DNA from 4 places in the Lysinibacillus sp. RC46 genome. Region 4 is predicted to be linked to each of the others. Evidence: riboswitches for the same ligand, from Rfam matches in the RefSeq annotation. Region 4 holds a riboswitch; each other region holds the start of a gene.

Region 1 (4,730 bases), on a different contig from region 4:
TGCGGGATTAACTGCCCGTAAAAGCCCGATTGGTGAAGACTAATAATCAGTGGGGATAATACGTCCCACTGATTAAAGTTTCACTTTATCCAACTAGCTCTTTCATTACATTCGTATAAGCTGTTAAAATATCATTTTCATGGACAGCATCTTGTTCTACATACTGTTCAACTGTGTCCTTTAATGTTTGAGAAGTACTTGTATATTGCGTTTCCATGACTTCAAATTTTAATAAACTTTCATAATACTCGATTACTTGTGGATTCATGTGTAACACTCCTTCAATTTTAGCATAAAAAAACATCTTTCCTTCATCAGGAAGATGCCTACTATGACAAATACACGACATAATACGGTGATTGACACGGTGAAAAAAGCTTTCTATTGGTAATAGAAGCTACCTTCTTAGCAATCATCGTACTATGAGCATGCAGGAGAATTTCTCTAGTCACACTCAACACCCCCTATCCTCGTAGGTTTTTTGGTTGTACTAGATAAAGGCAGGTCTCCTGGCTTATGTTCATCACACTTTTCACCTTCCCATTACAATGCGTAACAGTGGTCTTTTGAAACGTGCTCACATTTACAGTTGCGGGACAGCGCCGGATTTACACCGATCTTCCCTTTTAAACAAATCGGAATTCCGATTTGTACCTCTATCTTATTATTCCGTTTATATTATTATACCATAGTATCTTGTATAATCGAGTACTTCACCATCTAAGCATCTGTTTGACTAGTCTATCCATCGCTTGGACCACGCTACCTTCGCTTAAATTTTTTCAGTAGCTGTCACTTCACTTTTTCTATAAAAATTTCTGTCGAATAAAAAGAAAAACCTGACCTCTTAAAAAGAAGTCAAGTTTCTATTTAATGTATGGACTGTTGGACTTGTTGACGGAGAGTTTTTGCCGCAGCTACCATATGTGCCAGTGCTGCAACTGTTTCTGTTTCCTTCCTTGTTTTTAAACCACAGTCAGGATTCACCCAAAATTGATTTTTTGATAAAACCTGTAAGCTATCCTGCATAATACTCAGCATCTCTTCTTCGCTCGGTACACGTGGACTATGAATATCATAAACGCCTAGCCCAATTCCTTTTTCATACGGATTGACTTGCAGAGAAGAAATCAGCTCGCCATGGCTACGTGACGTTTCAATTGAAATAACATCAGCATCCAATGCACTAATTGGCTCGATAAAATCATTAAACTCACAATAGCACATATGTGTATGAATTTGTGTTTGATCCTTCACACTAGATGTAGCAAGTTTAAAAGCATTCACCGTCCACTCTAAGTAAGCTCCCCAATTTTCTTCACACAGTGGCAAGCCCTCTCGTAATGCTGGTTCATCAACCTGAATAATAGAAATACCCGCAGCTTCTAGTGCTTCTACCTCTTTTCGAAGTGCCAAAGCAATTTGATAGGATACATCCTCCCGTGAAATATCATCCCGGACAAAGGACCAATTTAAAATTGTCACAGGACCTGTGAGCATTCCCTTTACATAACGATTCGTTTGGCTTTGGGCATAGGCTGTTTCTTTAACTGTCATCGGTGCTTCCCATGCAACGTCACCATAAATAATTGGTGGCTTCACACAGCGAGAGCCATATGATACAACCCATGCTTTCTCCGTAAATGCAAAACCAGTAAGTTTTTCCCCGAAATATTCAACCATATCTGTGCGCTCAAATTCACCGTGTACCAAAACGTCGATATCTAATTCCTCTTGAATAGTGATCCAACGTTTTGTCTCTTGTTCGACAAACGCTGCATAATCCTCATCAGATAGTTGTTTCTTTCGCCATGCACTTCGTGTACGTTTGACTTCGTCTGATTGCGGAAAGCTCCCAATTGTTGTAGTTGGGAACAGCGGTAATTGCAAGGCTTGTTGTTGAACCTTTTGACGTGTTTTAAATTCACTCTGGCGTTCAAAATCTTGTGCTGACACTGCTTTAATGGCTTGTTGAATACTTCTATTTTGACGAGCCGGGTGATTTTTCAACGCTTCAATCGCCTTCATACTTTCAGATGTTTTTTGATTTGAGGGGCTTCCTGTGCCTTGTAAGTATTTTGTTATTTCATTGATTTCAACTAATTTTTCATCTGCAAAAGAAAGGGCATTTTTTAGAACTGGATCGAGCTTTGTTTCGAGAGTAGTTGTAATTGGAACATGCTGTAAGTTACACGAAGATTGAATCCATATTTCTTTAGCACCACTTAGCTGTTCAATAGCTTTAATAGTTGAGCTAGCCTCTGCTAGATTGGAGCGCCAAATATCTCGTCCATTTATAATACCGGCCGCTAATACTTTATCTTGTGGGAAGCCAAATTGACGTAATGCCTCCATATTTTCGCCATAGCCATGCACAAAGTCTAACCCAATTCCTTGAACCGGAAGTGTCACAATTGACTCGTATGCCGATAATGACTCAAAATATGTTTGTAGCATAATGTTAACCTCGGGTACTGATGCAATTAATTGTCTATAAATTTCTTGAACAAGTTTAACCTCCGCTTCATCTAGTGTTGTGGCAAGAGCAGGCTCCTCTAATTGAATCCACTCTACACCAGCATCCACTAACTCCTTTAAGACCTGCGTATAAAGTGGTAGTAATGCTAAAATAAATGTAATCTGCGATAGTTTGTCATAGCCTTTTGTTAATTTACAAAATGTATATGGGCCAATCAATGTAGGTTTTGCTGTAATACCAAACGCTTCCTTAGCCTCTAAAAAGTCTGCCAATATTTTATTTTCTGTCAATTGTAAAGGTTGTCCCTCATATTCTGGCACAATATAATGATAGTTTGTATTAAACCATTTTGTCATTTCACTAGCCACGGCTTTTTTACTACCACGAGCTACCCCATAGTAAGTTTGTAAATCAACTTTGTCTCCCTGCCAATCAAAGCGCTTTGGAACTAAGCCAAACATCATTGCCGTATCCAACATTCTGTCATAGAGTGTGAAATCTCCGACAGTTATCATGTCTATGCCGAGACGAATCTGCTTGTTTATTCGAGCTAGGCGAATATCCTTTAAATGCTGTAAAAATTCATCCTCTGAAAGCTCCTTTTTCCAAAATGCCTCTAAAGCCTTTTTCCATTCACGATCTTCTCCGATATACGGATAACCAACTGTAGTACTTGTATACGTCATGTTTATCTCTCCTATCAATCAAAATAAAAAAAAAGCCACCCTCCTTTTTTTTGGAAAATGGCTGTCATTGCATATCAAAATTAGCTATCAAGAAACAATACGAAATTCTTTCAAAATATCGCATGATTTATTGTCGCACAGGGCCGATATGGTCACATCTCACCACCTATTTCCACGTAGGTATTTGGTGTGTACTAGATATTGGCAGGTCTCCTGGCTTCTCATCAACACGCCTCACAGCCTTCCCAGTTTCCCAGTGGCAATTGTGATTTGCTCCGATTTACAGTTGCGGGACAGCGTCGGATTTACACCGACTTCCCTTTTAAGCCAAACTTTCATTCGGCACCAACTCTTACACAATATTTAATTATGTTTTACTATAACATATATTTTTCTGAAAAGTAGATTTATTTTCAGATTTGTTCGATTCTTCATACTGCTGTTATTCCAAACATATGGAATCATCGAAGACTAGCAGCCCCGCTACCAAAATAAACTTGTAAATAGTGGGATATTCTGTTATTTTATAGTTAGTTATCCAACTAACTAATAACAAAGGAGGTGTAAACAAATGGCAAAACCTACTGGTATTGAAAAGTCAGATTTATTAATGGCTGCCAAGCAAAGTTTAGTAGAAAAAGGGATTGAGAAATTCACCTTAAAGGCTGTTGCTGAGCAAGCTGGGGTGACACAAGGAACTATTTATTATCATTTCAAATCAAAAGAGCAAATCATTCTAGAAATTGTCCAAGACATCTGTGAAAATTCCTGGAATGAGATTCTGATGACTGATCGAGAAATGATTCAATCTGCACTTCTCTCTGCAAAAAGTCGATATGAAAATGATGCGTTTTATCATAAATTATTTTTCACCTTAACTGTTTTCGGCTTTACGAACCCAACTATTAGACAGCAAATTGGACAAATTTTAGCGGCTGAAAATGAACATTTATGTAACATTTTAAATAAATTATGGGATACATCACCAATTGATGGCGTGTCGATGGAAACTTGGAGCATTTTTTTCAACGCCCTTATTGATGGCTTAGCCTTACAAGTGATGATGAGGGACGATTTCGATGTAGATGTCTTCTATCAGCAATTAGAAAAAATCCTTCAGACATTGCATCGTCTAGAAAATAATTAGAGGAGGAAAACTATGCGATTCTTTTTATGCTGGGGTTTTGGGATTTGGCTTGTAGCAAGTGCCGTATTTCGATTTGTAGGGCATTACTTTTTTACCCTTGAAGAACCTTTCCTCATGATAGCTACTTACATTTTAGCTATTCCAATCGTTTGGATAGCGACAATACCTATTTATTCTTTGAAAAAGACAAAAGGTACAGAACGGTTACTGGCTGCTATTTGTATCGTATTACCTGGAATGCTCATTGATGCAGTCGTATTGTTAGTTTTCGACAATATTTTCCCGAATTTATCGGCTGACTTAGATCGATATTTCGCCTCATGGCTATTATGGGCTTACTCCCTAATTCTCATTACTGGTTTTACAAATGCTTCATTCGTGAAAAAGAATACTATTCATTCATCAAATTAAAGGATTT
Region 2 (4,730 bases), on a different contig from region 4:
TTTCCAAGGACGTATGCTTTGTAAATAAGTTGATTGGAGTGGAGGTTGGGCGACTCCTTGGGGATTAGCGTCACAGATGAGACCCTGCAGCGCAGTGAAGCGGCTCATCGGACGCCCCCAGGAAAGCGCCCAACCGGAACGGAAATCAACCCCACGCTATTATAAAAAATTTAAAGAAAAGAGGAAATGGGATGGATCGACAAAGATTAATGAAATTGACGCTCACTGCCATGGTTGCGGCAATTTGTGCAGTGGGTGCAGTCATTAAAATTCCAACATTTATTTCAACTGCAGCGCTTGACTCTGCACCTGCAATGTTGAGCGTTGTCTTTTTATCTCCAGTATTAGCTGGGGTTGCGGGAGTCATTGGGCATTTTATCTCAGCCTTAACTACTGGCTTCCCTCTAGGGCCACTACATATTATTATCGCAGTAGAAATGTTTATTGTTGTATGGGTCTTTGGGGTCATGCATAAAAAAGGAATGCATTTCTGGAAATGGCCCGTGGCACTTATTTTAAATGGTGTTGTGGCACCTTTACCATTTTACTTTATCATTAGTCCGGCATTTTACTGGGCGTCACTGACTAGTCTTCCATTGGCAACACTCGTAAATCTGGTGATCGTTGCAATTGTGATGCCAATTCTGTCAAAGGTGTTTGTGCGTAAGGAAGGTCGAGTACATTGAGAAATGCAATAAAAATAGGTGAGCTGTTTGCTACAACAGATAATGCCGCAGCCATTGGCGAAAAACCACAAGATGTTGTGTCTGCTCCAGACAAACTAACGGCATACTTCACGGCGCGTGTTACTTTTTTAGAGCAGCTTGCTGCAAATGCTTTACCAAACCATATTTTACTCGCTAATTTTTCAGGAGATGCTGCATGGTCTCGTTATGTTGCAGGCATTCAGCAGGTTTTTGATGAGGCGGGGCTTAATTGTCCACCGATAGACGGTAGTACAGAGTCCAATATGCCGACTCTACAATCAGGATTATCTATAACGATGCTAGGTGAACAGCAAAAACACACAGCAACTAAGTATGAACAGCTTAGTTGGTACACCTATGGATTACCGCTTGTAGGCAATGAAATCCTTGCTCAGCCTGAAGATGTCGCACAGCTCCAACCTATTTTTCAGGCGTGGAAAGAGGGGATTGTGCAGCAAGTATGGCCAGTTGGATCAAAAGGTCTACAAGCAGAATTTACCCGCCTTTTTAGCGAGCAACAGGTCAAAAGTTCGTTAGATGTTGAGAAATCGGCTGGTCCATGTGCAGTAGTTTTGCTAGGAATACAGCCTGAAAAAGAGCAGCTAGCACAAAAAAAATTTCCTAGAAATTTTGAAAAACTACGTAAAACTGCATTGTAATTGGGCTTGCTTCGAGAAAATGTAGCACTTTATAACTTGCAAGGGGCAAATCGCCTATTGCAACAATAAACACAATATGTTAGATTTGTTTAGGAGTTAAAACACAATATATAGTATTTTGGACGAACGGTACCAATATGGTTTAAAAGGGAATTCGGAAAAAGAGTCATCTTAGGCCGAAGCTGTCCCCGCAACTGTAAGTGCTGACAAATGATGAGTAGGCCACTGTGAAGAACGGGAAGGTGATCATTTGGAGGAAGCATGAGCCAGGAGACCTGCCGATATGTTCAAGACAGCAACACATTCTTCGGGGATTGAGAAGTGGAGGCGAGAGATTTGTTCACTTCTTTGTGCGCTTATCCTTCATTTCCATTTCCGATTTTACTGCGATCACGTAACCGATAGATGTTGCGTGATCGCTTTTTGTGTTGCTGGAGAAGGAAAGGGAGAGAATGTGTACATGACAATTCAAATCGAACAGCAAATGACTAAGCTCAAGAAAAGTTACACGGAGGATGAACTCGAAAGTTTTGTGAGGTTATCGGATCGATGGCTACGAAAAAACGACAATGCCACATTTGAAGCATGGGCAGATGCGATGATTTTACAAACGCTTAGCCTCATTGATGAAGAGGAGCCATACTGGACATTTGTCGCAGCTCAAATTTATTTAGAAAAATTATATGACCAATTTGCGATGCGTCGTGGTGTCTCAGTGAAAGATGTTTATAAGGTTTTCCCAGAACATTTAGCACACTATACAGAAGTTGGTTTGTATCATGAAAGTTTAACAACAAAGTATAGTGAGCAGGAGCTTCAGGAACTCGCTTCTTATTTAGAATCAAGTCGAGATGAGTTGTTTACGTATATAGGTTTAAAAACATTAATGGACCGCTATGTAGTCCGTGATTACACGAAAACACCGGTGGAATTACCGCAGGAACGATGGATGGTCATTGCGATGACTCTGATGCAGGATGAAACAGAAAATCGTTTAGAAAAAGTACGTGAATCTTACTGGGCAATGAGTAATTTATATATGACTGTTGCCACACCAACATTATCAAATGCAGGTAAAACACATGGACAGCTATCAAGTTGCTTTATCGATACAGTAGATGATAGTTTACAAAGCATTTATGACACGAATACAGATGTCGCAACATTATCGAAGTACGGCGGTGGTATTGGTGTTTATATGGGTAAAATTCGTAGCCGAGGCTCATCTATTAAAGGCTTTAAAGGTGCATCAAGTGGTGTTTTACCATGGATTAAACAACTTAATAATACGGCGGTTTCAGTCGATCAGCTTGGTCAACGACAAGGCGCTATTGCTGTCTATTTAGATGTTTGGCATAAAGACGTCTTTACGTTTTTAGATTTACGCTTAAACAATGGGGATGAGCGTTTGCGTGCTCATGATATTTTCACAGGGCTATGCTTACCGGATTTATTTATGGAAACGGTAGAAGAGCGCGGGGAATGGCATTTATTTGACCCACATGAAGTGCGAGAAGTTATGGGCTTTTCACTAGAGGATTTCTATGATGAGAAAAAGGGTGACGGCTCTTTCCGTACTAAATATGAGGAATGTATCGCCAATCCATTGTTAAGTCGTGAAGTTGTACCAGCCATTGATATTATGAAGCGTATTATGCGCTCTCAGCTTGAAACAGGCGTGCCGTTTATGTTCTATCGAGATGAAGTCAATCGCATGAATCCGAATAAGCATGAAGGGATGGTTTACAGCTCGAACCTGTGTACAGAAATATTCCAAAATATGTCAGCTACTGAATTTGAGTCTATTACCCTTGAAGATGATGTCATCGTAACACGTCGCAAGCCTGGAGATTTCGTTGTATGTAACTTATCGTCTATCAATTTAGGTAGAGCAGTACCGGCTGGTGTTCTAGAACGATTAATCCCAGTTCAAGTACGTATGTTAGATAACGTTATTGCTTTAAATACAATTCCAGTAAAACAAGCAGAAATTACGAACCTACGCTACCGTGGTATTGGACTTGGAACGTTTGGCTGGCACCATTTATTAGCTTTGAAAGAAATTCAATGGGAGTCTGAGGAAGCTGTAGAGTTTGCGGACAAGCTATATGAAGAAATTGCATATTTAACGATTCGTGCTTCTAACGATTTGGCATGTGAAAAAGGAGCTTATCCATTATTTGAAGGCTCAGATTGGCATACGGGTGCGTATTTTGACAAACGTGGCTATGACAGTCATAAATGGAATGCATTACGCGCCGCGGTTGCTGAGAAAGGTATGCGTAACGGCTATGTAATGGCAGTTGCACCGAACTCATCAACATCTATTTTAGCAGGCAGTACGGCTACGATTGATCCGATCTTCCAAAAGAGTTATTCAGAAGAGAAGAAGGATTACAAAATTCCAGTAACAGTACCTGATCTATCACCTGTGACAACTTGGTATTATAAATCTGCTTATTTCATCGATCAAAATTGGACAATCAAGCAAAATGCTGCACGAGCACGTCATATCGACCAAGGCATTTCACTTAATTTATACGTTCAAAATACGATTAAGGCGAAAGATTTACTAGCATTGCATATGAATGCTTGGGCGAGCGGTGTAAAAACGACTTATTATGTGCGCTCAACATCTGTAGAATTGCTAGAATGTGAGTCTTGCGCGAGCTAGGAGGAAATAACAATGACAACTATTACAAAACGACAAATTATGGATAAAGATGCACCGAACCGTTCAACAGGAATTGTCAACGGACGTTCTTCTAACATTTTGAACTGGGATGATGTGCGTTTTAGCTGGGCATATCCTAAGTATAAAAAAATGCTAGGGAACTTCTGGACACCGTTTGAAATTAATATGAGCAATGATGTCAAACAGTTTCCACAGCTATCAGCAGATGAACAGGAATCCTTTTTAAAAATCATTGGCTTGCTAGCACTATTAGATAGTGTACAAACCGATTTTGCGGGGAAAGTAGCGGATTATTTAACAGATTCAAGTTTAAATGCACTAATGATTATTTTAGCGCAACAAGAGGTAATCCATAATCACTCTTATTCCTACGTGCTATCAAGTATTGTCAACAAAGACGAGCAGGATCGTACATTTGATTTTTGGCGTACAGAGCCAGTGCTAGAGCGACGTAATGATTTCGTTATTAAGGGCTACCAAGCATTTTCCGAGGAGCCATCTGTTGAAAATATGCTAGAAGCGATTGTTTATGATGTGATTTTAGAAGGTTTATTCTTCTATTCTGGCTTTGCGTTCTTCTATCATTTAGCACGCAATCAAAAAATGGTGGCCTCGTCAACGATGATTAATTATATTAATCGCGATGAACAGCTACATGTCGATTTATTT
Region 3 (4,730 bases), on a different contig from region 4:
GCATAAGCACGATAATTTTCTAAATCTTGCATACCTGTTGATGTACCATTCACAGCTTGCTCAATACGCTCTAATAGCACATTTTGTAAACGCTCATGATAGCCAAAATAGTTAGCAATTTGAATATCACATTCAGGATATTTTTCGTTAAATTGCTTACACATACCATTCATTCGTTCCATTAGGATACCTGTGAATAAAAAGTACGGTAGCATAATGACTTTTTTAGCACCCAGCTTCACACAGCGCTCTATTCCTTCTTCAACACGCGGATCTGTGACGCCCATAAACGCGCTTTCTACATACTGAACCGGGAGTTTTTCCCATAACAAACGTGTAATTTTATAAAAATCACCATTTGCATATGGGTCACTACCGCCTCGTGCAATTAATAAAATGGCAGTATCCTTCTGTTCTTCTTCCGCATTAAAGCCGATTTCTGCTAAACGATCTTCTAAAATCGCAAATATTTCTTCATGGATACCGATTGTTTGACCATATGTGAACGTTATATTCGGATAATGCTCACGCGCATGTTCGATTTCTGCTGGAATATGCATTTTTGAATGTCCAGCATGAAGAAGGATAATCGGAATAACGTGTACCTCTGTAGCACCCTTCTTCACACAGTTCGTAATACCTTCTTCAATGTTCGGCGAAGCGAACTCTAAAAAACATGTTTCTACTAAAAAGCTATCATCAATACGAGGTGTCATTTGCTCGATAAACGTGCGTACCTCATCATTTCCTGCAGCTAAACGGCTCCCGTGGCCGACAAATAAAATTGCTTTCATCTTATTACTCCTCACTAGTCGCCGCATGGAGCGGGCTCTACTTTTATTTTTGAAGACATATCCTGATACGTAAAATGTAATATCTTTTTCACACGCTTGAAGTATTTAAACAAACGTTCATTTGGATGTGCATTTGCTTTATATTCTTCGATAATATCGGTAATAAGTGGGATGAGCTGTTCAGGCTCTAATCCCTCAACAACTGGCTGGGCCGCATGTGCTGTACGACCAACCGGCTTGGCACCAATAAAAACATCAAATTTACTTTTACGATAAACAATGCCAATATCATCAAATACTGCTCGATAACATGCCATACCGCAGCCGTTAAAGCCGATATTTAATGTTTTCGGTAACGACATACCACCAAGCTTTTCTTGAATTTCTTCCGCATATGGAATCGAATCGAACTTTTCTCCATAACAGAAGTCACAAGCCTTTAACGATAGCACGTCACCAATTGGTGCTAGTAAAAAGCCAACTTCACGAAGCTTTGCGGTAACCTCTTCAGGCTCGGACGTTGGAACTTTCAAATGAATTTGATGGTCTGGTGTATACTCCATCGTTCCTTCCTCACCAACTACCTCAGCCAACGTCATCATTTGTTGAGGACTAAAGAACTTATTGGCAACCCCAGGACTAACCGCTAATTCAAAAATAGATTCGATTTTTTGTTGAACACGCTTAGGTGTTACTTTCACCGCGCTTGTTCCCTTTACCATAGTAAGAGCAGCTGTCGCCATTTCAAGTGACGATTTTTTAGGCTTTTGTTGTGGTGTTATGGCTAAACTGGGCTTAATACGATTGGCATTAGGATCTGTCGCAAAATCATTACGTGCTGCTCCTGTTTCTTGATTCATCGCCCATGGTTCATTTTCTTCTTTAAGTCGTTGATGTGGTCGTAACGGTTGTTTTTCCTCACCAAGTGTATATTTACGCTGATAACCACGTGGCGTAATCATTTTATTGTCGTAGAAGAATGTTGTTGAATTCCCGATAATAACCGTTGTTAACATGCCGATATCATGTTCAAGCATTTCTGCTAAAGTAGTCATCGTTATTTCCTGACGGTCACGATACGCGCTTTTCACAAGTCCAACTGGTGTATCTGGCGAACGATATTCCAATAAAATTCGTTGTGCCTCTACAATTTGTCTCGTACGACGTCCACTTTTCGGGTTATAAAGAGCAATAACAAAATCCGCCATTGCTGCTGCTTCTACTCGTTTTGCAATTAAATTCCAAGGTGTTAAGTGGTCACTTAAACTAATGGTACAGGCGTCATGCATAATGGGAGCACCTAGTAAACTGGCACATGAATTAATAGCTGAAATACCTGGAACAATTTCTACCTCGATACCAGTTGCTTCTGTCCAGCCTAGCTCGATTAATACCTCATACACTAATCCTGCCATTCCATAAACCCCGGCATCCCCACTGGAAATGACCGATACGATACTTCCAGCCTCTGCTTGACGCACCGCTTCTTGCGCACGTGAAACTTCCTCTGTCATACCAGTACTAATAATCGACTTTGCACTAACTAAATCCTGAATCAGTTCAACATAAGTTTTATAGCCTATAATCATATGACTTTGTTGTAGTGCCTCCACAGCACGAGTCGTAATATGTTTAAAGTCTCCAGGGCCAAAGCCAACTACGAAAATCTTACCTTTTTGAGCCATTTTGTTACCCCTCTTTCACCTTTTCAATGCCTTTAATGGCTGTTGTTTGTGCTGTACGCTGCAACGAACCTTCACGCAATGTAAAAACATGCTCATTATGTAACGCTTCATGATTTAAATCTTGTACAAGTACTCTCGCATGCTCCTTCGTTGGCACTCGGTACCAATTGCCCTGAGGATATGCAATGACAACACAAGCATCCTTACACCTGCCATTACAGCGGGTCCTTGTTGTATGTATCTCCTTATCAAGCTCCAGTAACTGTATTTCATCACGAATTGCCTGTGTAATGTCCTCAGCATCTTTTTTCATACAACTACTACCATTGCAAATAAAAAGATGTGTTTTCATCCCCTCTAAATTCCAAGTTGTCATAGTCGTTCTCCCCTCATATGCTTTTAGGAAAAAGAAAAACCTTTACTCTAGACGAAGAGTAAAGGTTTAGTAGAAGCCAAATAAAAACGAATATATACTGGTACTCGCTTTCGCTTCAACTTCTCCCTCCGAAAAGTTTGCTTGCATCATCACATAAGCAGGTTTCCTGACTTAAGCTTCCTTTTACTTTCGCGCCTTCCTAAGTTTTCACTAGTGGCATCCGCGATTTCATCAGCTATTACAGTAGCGGGGGCTGTATCGGACTTTCACCGATTTCCCTATTATCTTGAATATTCAAGCACTTATGGATGTTTTATATGAATTATATGGTTTTTTTGTAATTGAAAACTGTTTCTATCATAGCTTATTTTTTTAAAATTTCAATATTTCTTTCTTAATTTGTGACAATTTTTTTAAAATTCCATAGAAAAATGCGACATCCATTTTCTATTTATCTAAATTTTCGACATAGACACCCAATTTAAAATTTTTTCACAAAAGGGATAGCATATATATGGAAATTCGTGTTACACTTTGTCGTGAAATCTCACAACTTCATCTTTTTTTCGGTGTGAAATGTTCAGCATTTCGCTTAAAAGGGAAGCCGGTTTAAGTCCGGCGCGGTCCCGCCACTGTATTAGGGAGTTTTATAGATAATGTCACTGTCCAAAGGATGGGAAGGCCTATAAAACGTTGAACTAAAGCCAGGAGACCTGCCGAAAAATATGTGATCGTTTCAACCTACGAGGATGGGTGTGCGGCTTAGCAGATTAGAATTTTATTTGCTTTTTTAGCTATGCACTTTTCCACTATCGGAGAAGTGCTTTTTTTCGCATACTTTTTCTAAAAATTTTAATGTAAGGAGGAGAGATTTTTGAAATTTTCAGGTTGGAAGCTTAGTTATTTTTTATTGGCATTTTTATTCGTACCAAATCGTGCATTTGCGATGCATATAATGGAGGGCTTTTTGCCAATCGAATGGGCGATTTTTTGGTGGGTCATTTCGATTCCATTTATTATTTTAGGATTACGTTCTATTCGTAAAACCATTGATGAAAATCCTGAAACAAAAATGATATTAGGGCTTTCGGGTGCCTTTGCCTTTGTACTTTCTGCCTTAAAAATCCCTTCTGTAACAGGAAGTTGCTCGCATCCTACAGGTGTTGGACTTGGAACAGTTCTTTTTGGACCATTAGCGATGAGTGTTATCGGGACAATCGTATTATTATTCCAATCTTTACTGTTAGCGCATGGTGGGCTTACAACATTAGGGGCAAACACTTTTTCTATGGCAATTATGGGTCCTATTATCGCCTACTATGTATTTAAGGGCTCACAAAAATTGGGACTATCCTTTTCCATTGCTGTCTTTTTAGCAGCAATGCTTGGTGACTTAGGTACATATATTGTCACTTCTGTCCAATTAGCTCTTGCCTTCCCTTCTGAGGTCGGAGGCTTTATGGCTTCATTCACTAAATTTGCTGGTATTTTTGCGTTAACACAAATTCCTCTTGCTGTTAGTGAAGGAATTTTAACAGTGATCGTTATGAACTTTCTGAAAAAATACAATGTGAGTGAACTAAAAGCTCTACGTGTGTTCTCTGCAAAGGAGGCTCACTAAAATGAAAAAAAACTTACTGCTCATCGCCATTGTTGTGTTGTTAGCAATCGTTCCCCTGTTTATTCAAAAAGGTGCTGAATTCGAAGGGGCTGATGGCGAAGCGGAAGCAGCAATTAGTGAAATAGATGCTAGCTACGAGCCATGGTTTGAAAGCTTATGGGAACCACCAAGTGGTGAAATTGAAAGCTTATTATTCGCACTACAAGCTGCTATCGGTGCTGGTTTCATCGGGTATTTCATCGGCTTAATGCGCG
Region 4 (4,730 bases):
ATGCAGTAATGACACCAATCGGTAGCTCTCTTGGCATAATAATTGTTCGTGCTATTAAATCACAAATAATCAGCAAAGTTGCCCCATTTAAAAATGATAATGGCAATAAATGACGGTGATCAGAACCCCAAACCATTCTCGTCATATGAGGAACAACTAAACCAACAAAGCCAATCGTTCCAGAAACAGCTACCGCAGCTCCCGTCAACATGGATCCACCCACTAAAATAATATATTTACTGCGCTTAACATTGACACCTAAATGCTGCGCGCGTTCTTCACCATATAACAGAACATTTAACTCGCGTCTTTGTGTCCAAAGCATAATTGAGCCAATTATGACAAACGGAATAATCATCTGAACATATGGCCAACCACGCATCGATACTGAGCCTAGCAACCATCCGATTACTTGGCGTAGCTCTTCACCAGACAATGCAATCATTAATGAAATCAAAGAACCTAAAAATGAACTAAATATAACCCCTGTTAAAATAAGAGTTTCCATTTTTAGCGAGCGGTCTACTATTCTAGCAAAGCCCATAACAGCTACCATCGTTAATATGGCACCTATCATACTAAAGGTCGGCAATGTAAAATGGCCTACTACAGGTATTGATATACTAAAAAAAATTGTCATAACTGCGCCAACTGATGCACCAGAGGAAACACCTAATGTATAAGGATCAGCCAAAGGATTTTTTAATAAGCCCTGAAAAGCTGCCCCTGCAATTGCAAGTGACGCCCCTACAAGCCCTGCCAGCAGGACTCGGGGTAATCGAATTTTCCATAAAATATTGGCGGCTGTTTCATCAGCCGCCTTATTCCACAACACTTCTAGTGGAATATGAACTGAGCCTATCGCCACACCACACCAGATGCTAATGGTTAGAAGCGTAATTGCTGTTACATAGGCTACAATTGTTTTACTCATTTAAACGCCTCAGGGTAGACAGCTTTTGCTAGTTCCTCAAGACCATCTGCTAATCGAGGACCTTGACGACTTATCATATTTTCATCTACTTGTACTATGGCTTTATTTTTTACGGCAGAGATTGTCTCAAAGCCTGCACGTTGTGGAATTTTCGTTAAAATTTCAGGTACATAATTATATGCCACAACAATGACATCTGGATTTTTCGCGATAATTTTTTCAGCATCGATTTGATACCAGTCATTTACATCTGCTGCCACATTTTCAGCATGAATCATTTCTAGCATTTCATTCATAAATGTACCTTTACCAGCTGTATAAATCTGTGGCTCATCAGACGATTCTACAAAGACTTTCTTCGGCTCAACACCGTCAAGTTTTGTTTCAACTTCTTTAACTTTTGCCTTCATATTTGCAACAATTTTTTTAGCTTCTTCTAGTTTTCCTGTTGCACGACCAAGCTGTTCAATCGTTGTGTAAGTTTCATTAAAGTTTTTTGCATCCGCTACAACAAATACTTTCACACCTACCGCCTCAAGCTGTTCAATGGCTCCTTTTGAATAACTCATACCTGACGCATGCGTAAAAACGATATCTGGCGATAAAGCAATAATTTTTTCAATATTATAATCCATACCGCCAACCTTTTCTTTTTTAGTAACCTCTGGTGGATAATCGTCATTATCGGTCACGCCAACTATTTCATTATTTAAGCCAAGGCCAAATAATATTTCTGTGTTACTCGGAATGAGTGAGACAATTTTTTCAGGAGGTGCCTCTAGCGTAATATCCTTGCCAGTAGCATCCTTTATCGTCATTGGGAATGTTGCTTGATCTACTTTTGCAGTCTCTTGTTGCTCAGAAGATGACGGCTTTTCATTTGTCGCCTCTTTTGTATTACATGCAGCAAGTAAGCCCATAGCTAAAAATGCTGATAACCCTATTTTCCAAATTTTCTTCATGTGAATCCTCCTTAGTCTATTTGTGCGTATAGTTTTTATTGTTTTTCTGATTGATCGATACATTTTAGTTTTTGATCGCCTAACATTGTGGGGTTATCGTCAACATTGCGAACTTCCAGCCAACATTTTGAGTTTATCACCTAACATTGTGAATTTATCACCCAACTTTTTGAGTTTATCGCCTAACATTGTGAATTTATCGCCCATGTTTTCAAATTTATCGACATTCATCTTCCAAAACAAATACCCCTCATCATAAAATAATGAGGGGGTCAAATTTGCACAAAAATACATATACAAAATCCACCATCCTATCCTCGTAGGCTACAACGTGTTTTCTATAAAGGCAGGTCTCCTGGCTCGTGCTCCATACGCTTTTTCAAGCCTTCCCGAAATTTTCAGTGGCGCAGATTGAAAAAACTCACACATACAGTGGCGGGACCGCATCGGAATTACACCGATTTCCCTTTTCACTTTACTTAAGTAAAGAACCTTTATAATATTCAGTTGATTGTATTATACATGAAAATGAAAGAAGTCGCCTCCATTCGAGACGACTTCTAAACAAATCAATATACTAAAAGAAGTTAAACGATATCTGAAAAATACTGTACCGTTTTCATTGGTGCACCCATTTCTCGCAATGCCCATGTGTGCTCTAAATAAATATCTGCTAGCTTCTCATATTTGCCACCGAATCTTTGTGCCCATTCGACTGCTACCACACTTTCATATAAATGCGCCATTTTCTCTGCGACCTTTTTTGCTTCAAACGTTTTTGTTGCATCATCTAAACGGCTAAATGTTTGCAAAGTTGATTCTAGTTTTGCTAATTGATCCACGACAATTTCAACTAATGGACTGGCAACTAGTTTTTCTAGACGTTCTTCCATGACACGAACAAACATTTCGTGCGCATGAAACTTATCAACTAAACGAATGAGCTCTAAAGCTAAAATATTCGCAGTCCCTTCCCACACAGTAAGTACCTGTGCATCTCTTAATAACCGAGGTGTAACAAAATCTTCAATATAGCCGTTTCCGCCATGTAATTCAATGGCTTCACTAGCATAATGTACAGCTTGCTCTGCCGTTTCTTTTTTCATGATAGCAATATACAAGCGGTTTAAAATAATGTCTTCTTTATTCCCCTGCCCACTAGTTACTTTATCGTAAAGCTGAATAAGATCAAAAACCGTGGCAACTTCTACATGAAGCTTGGCAGCGAATTTCCCTAGTGTATCCTGAATCATAGGATATTGCGTTAAAGGTTTACCAAAGGCATGACGATTTGTCACATAATACTTCGCCTCTAAATATCCGCGGCGCATAATGCCGATAGAAGCAACCGCATTGCAAATTCTTGATAAATTAAGTGCCTCCAGCATATAATAAATTCCTTTATTCGGATCACCAACAACATATGCTAGCGCACCATCAAATTCCACCTCACCAGAAGGCACTGCTCTAACGCCAAGTTTATCCTTTAAACGCCGAATGCGGAGATTATTAACTGTGCCATCCTCATTTCGCCACGGAACTGCAAATAATGTTAAGCCCTTTGAGCCTACCTGAGCCCCTTTCATGCGCGCCAATACCATAGTTACTCCACACATTCCTGCGTTTGATGCAAAATATTTTTCCCCATATAAGCGATACTGATTGCCGTCCTGTCTTGCCTCCACAACATTCGCCCCAACATCAGAGCCACCTTGACGCTCCGTTAAAAATGTAGCCCCCTCATATAGCTCTGTATCTCCTGTTGCACAAACATGTGGTAAAAAGCGCTCCTTTACCTCATCACTCGCATAATGATCAAGGAGATAAGCCGTTGCCATTGTTAAAGTAACAGGACAGTAAAAGCCTGGCTCAGCATGTGATAGTATATAGCCTTGAGCAAAGCTATACACATAATTTCCCTTCCTACCTAATTGCGGAATATCCTTATGCACATAGCCAACTATGCCGGTATTGTACGTTTCTTCTATTGTTTTTTTATAGCCATCATTAACCCAAACCTCTGACACTTCTTCACCATAGGCATTATACCTTTGTAATCGAGGTTCACCCTCTCGATCCGTATGTTTGGCTCTCACATCAATATCTCCAGCACAAAGCTCACCAAAATCTGTTAACTCACGTTTTGCATAGTCCACAAACTCTTTATCTAGCATCATTTCTAAAACTTTATGAAGTGTATCATTATCGTTAAAAAAATTTGTTGTTTTCATTTCTTCCCGCTGTAAAACCTTCATGCTATCTCACCTCTTGTCCCTTCAAGGATTGTTTTAGTATTTTGCCCGATGCATTTCGTGGTAACGCTTCCACACGTTCAAAGATGCGTGGAATTTTATATTTAGCAAGATGCTCCTCCAAATAAGCTTTCAGTTCATCCTCGTCAATTTCCGTTTTAGCGGCATAAACGGCCTTCACCGTTTCTCCCCACTCCGGATGCGGTACACCTATTACTGCCACTTCAAAAATCCCCTCATAGCTCAACATACTATCTTCAATTTCTTTCGGATAAATATTCACACCGCCTGACAAAATGACATCCTTTTTACGATCGACAATCCAAATATAGCCGTCCTCATCTAAGCGAGCTAAGTCACCTGTTTTCAGCCAGCCATCTATAAATGCAGCCTTTGTTGCCATATCATCCTTGTAATAGCCCAGCATATTACCCTCACCGAATATCACAATTTCTCCTACTTCACCAACACTGACATCTTCTCCATTGTCGTTAATAATACGCAGCTCCGCCCCAAGCGGTGCACGCCTACCAACGCTCCCTGCCTTCGTTGCATGCTCTTCGCCAAACAATATTGAACCGT

What was found. A riboswitch is a leader RNA that binds a small molecule or an ion and turns the genes downstream of it on or off. The one in region 4 is predicted to bind cobalamin.
Region 1: it holds a riboswitch for cobalamin, as region 4 does, so the genes downstream of both, metE (5-methyltetrahydropteroyltriglutamate--homocysteine S-methyltransferase) here and ABH966_RS24510 (hypothetical protein) in region 4, are expected to answer to the same signal.
Region 2: it holds a riboswitch for cobalamin, as region 4 does, so the genes downstream of both, ABH966_RS11780 (ribonucleoside-diphosphate reductase subunit alpha) here and ABH966_RS24510 (hypothetical protein) in region 4, are expected to answer to the same signal.
Region 3: it holds a riboswitch for cobalamin, as region 4 does, so the genes downstream of both, ABH966_RS19455 ((2Fe-2S) ferredoxin domain-containing protein) here and ABH966_RS24510 (hypothetical protein) in region 4, are expected to answer to the same signal.

Annotation. Positions count from the first base shown of each region.
Region 1 covers NZ_JBGCCF010000007.1:180,932-185,661, reverse strand. Annotated here, with positions in the region: gene ABH966_RS08975 (hypothetical protein) at 86-268, opposite strand; cobalamin riboswitch at 483-673, opposite strand; gene metE (5-methyltetrahydropteroyltriglutamate--homocysteine S-methyltransferase) at 871-3,165, opposite strand; cobalamin riboswitch at 3,352-3,530, opposite strand; gene ABH966_RS08965 (TetR/AcrR family transcriptional regulator) at 3,737-4,312, shown strand; gene ABH966_RS08960 (DUF5367 domain-containing protein) at 4,325-4,723, shown strand.
Region 2 covers NZ_JBGCCF010000011.1:35,723-40,452, forward strand. Annotated here, with positions in the region: gene ABH966_RS11770 (ECF transporter S component) at 192-686, shown strand; gene ABH966_RS11775 (hypothetical protein) at 683-1,366, shown strand; cobalamin riboswitch at 1,477-1,664, shown strand; gene ABH966_RS11780 (ribonucleoside-diphosphate reductase subunit alpha) at 1,827-4,040, shown strand; gene ABH966_RS11785 (ribonucleotide-diphosphate reductase subunit beta) at 4,053-4,730, shown strand, end outside.
Region 3 covers NZ_JBGCCF010000024.1:27,403-32,132, forward strand. Annotated here, with positions in the region: gene ABH966_RS19445 (sirohydrochlorin chelatase) at 1-794, opposite strand, end outside; gene cobJ (precorrin-3B C(17)-methyltransferase) at 809-2,479, opposite strand; gene ABH966_RS19455 ((2Fe-2S) ferredoxin domain-containing protein) at 2,484-2,855, opposite strand; cobalamin riboswitch at 2,994-3,176, opposite strand; cobalamin riboswitch at 3,406-3,590, shown strand; gene ABH966_RS19460 (energy-coupling factor ABC transporter permease) at 3,730-4,476, shown strand; gene ABH966_RS19465 (energy-coupling factor ABC transporter substrate-binding protein) at 4,478-4,730, shown strand, end outside.
Region 4 covers NZ_JBGCCF010000042.1:37,930-42,659, forward strand. Annotated here, with positions in the region: gene ABH966_RS24500 (FecCD family ABC transporter permease) at 1-934, opposite strand, end outside; gene ABH966_RS24505 (ABC transporter substrate-binding protein) at 931-1,896, opposite strand; gene ABH966_RS24510 (hypothetical protein) at 1,996-2,196, opposite strand; cobalamin riboswitch at 2,225-2,407, opposite strand; gene ABH966_RS24515 (acyl-CoA dehydrogenase family protein) at 2,484-4,151, opposite strand; gene ABH966_RS24520 (class I adenylate-forming enzyme family protein) at 4,153-4,730, opposite strand, start outside.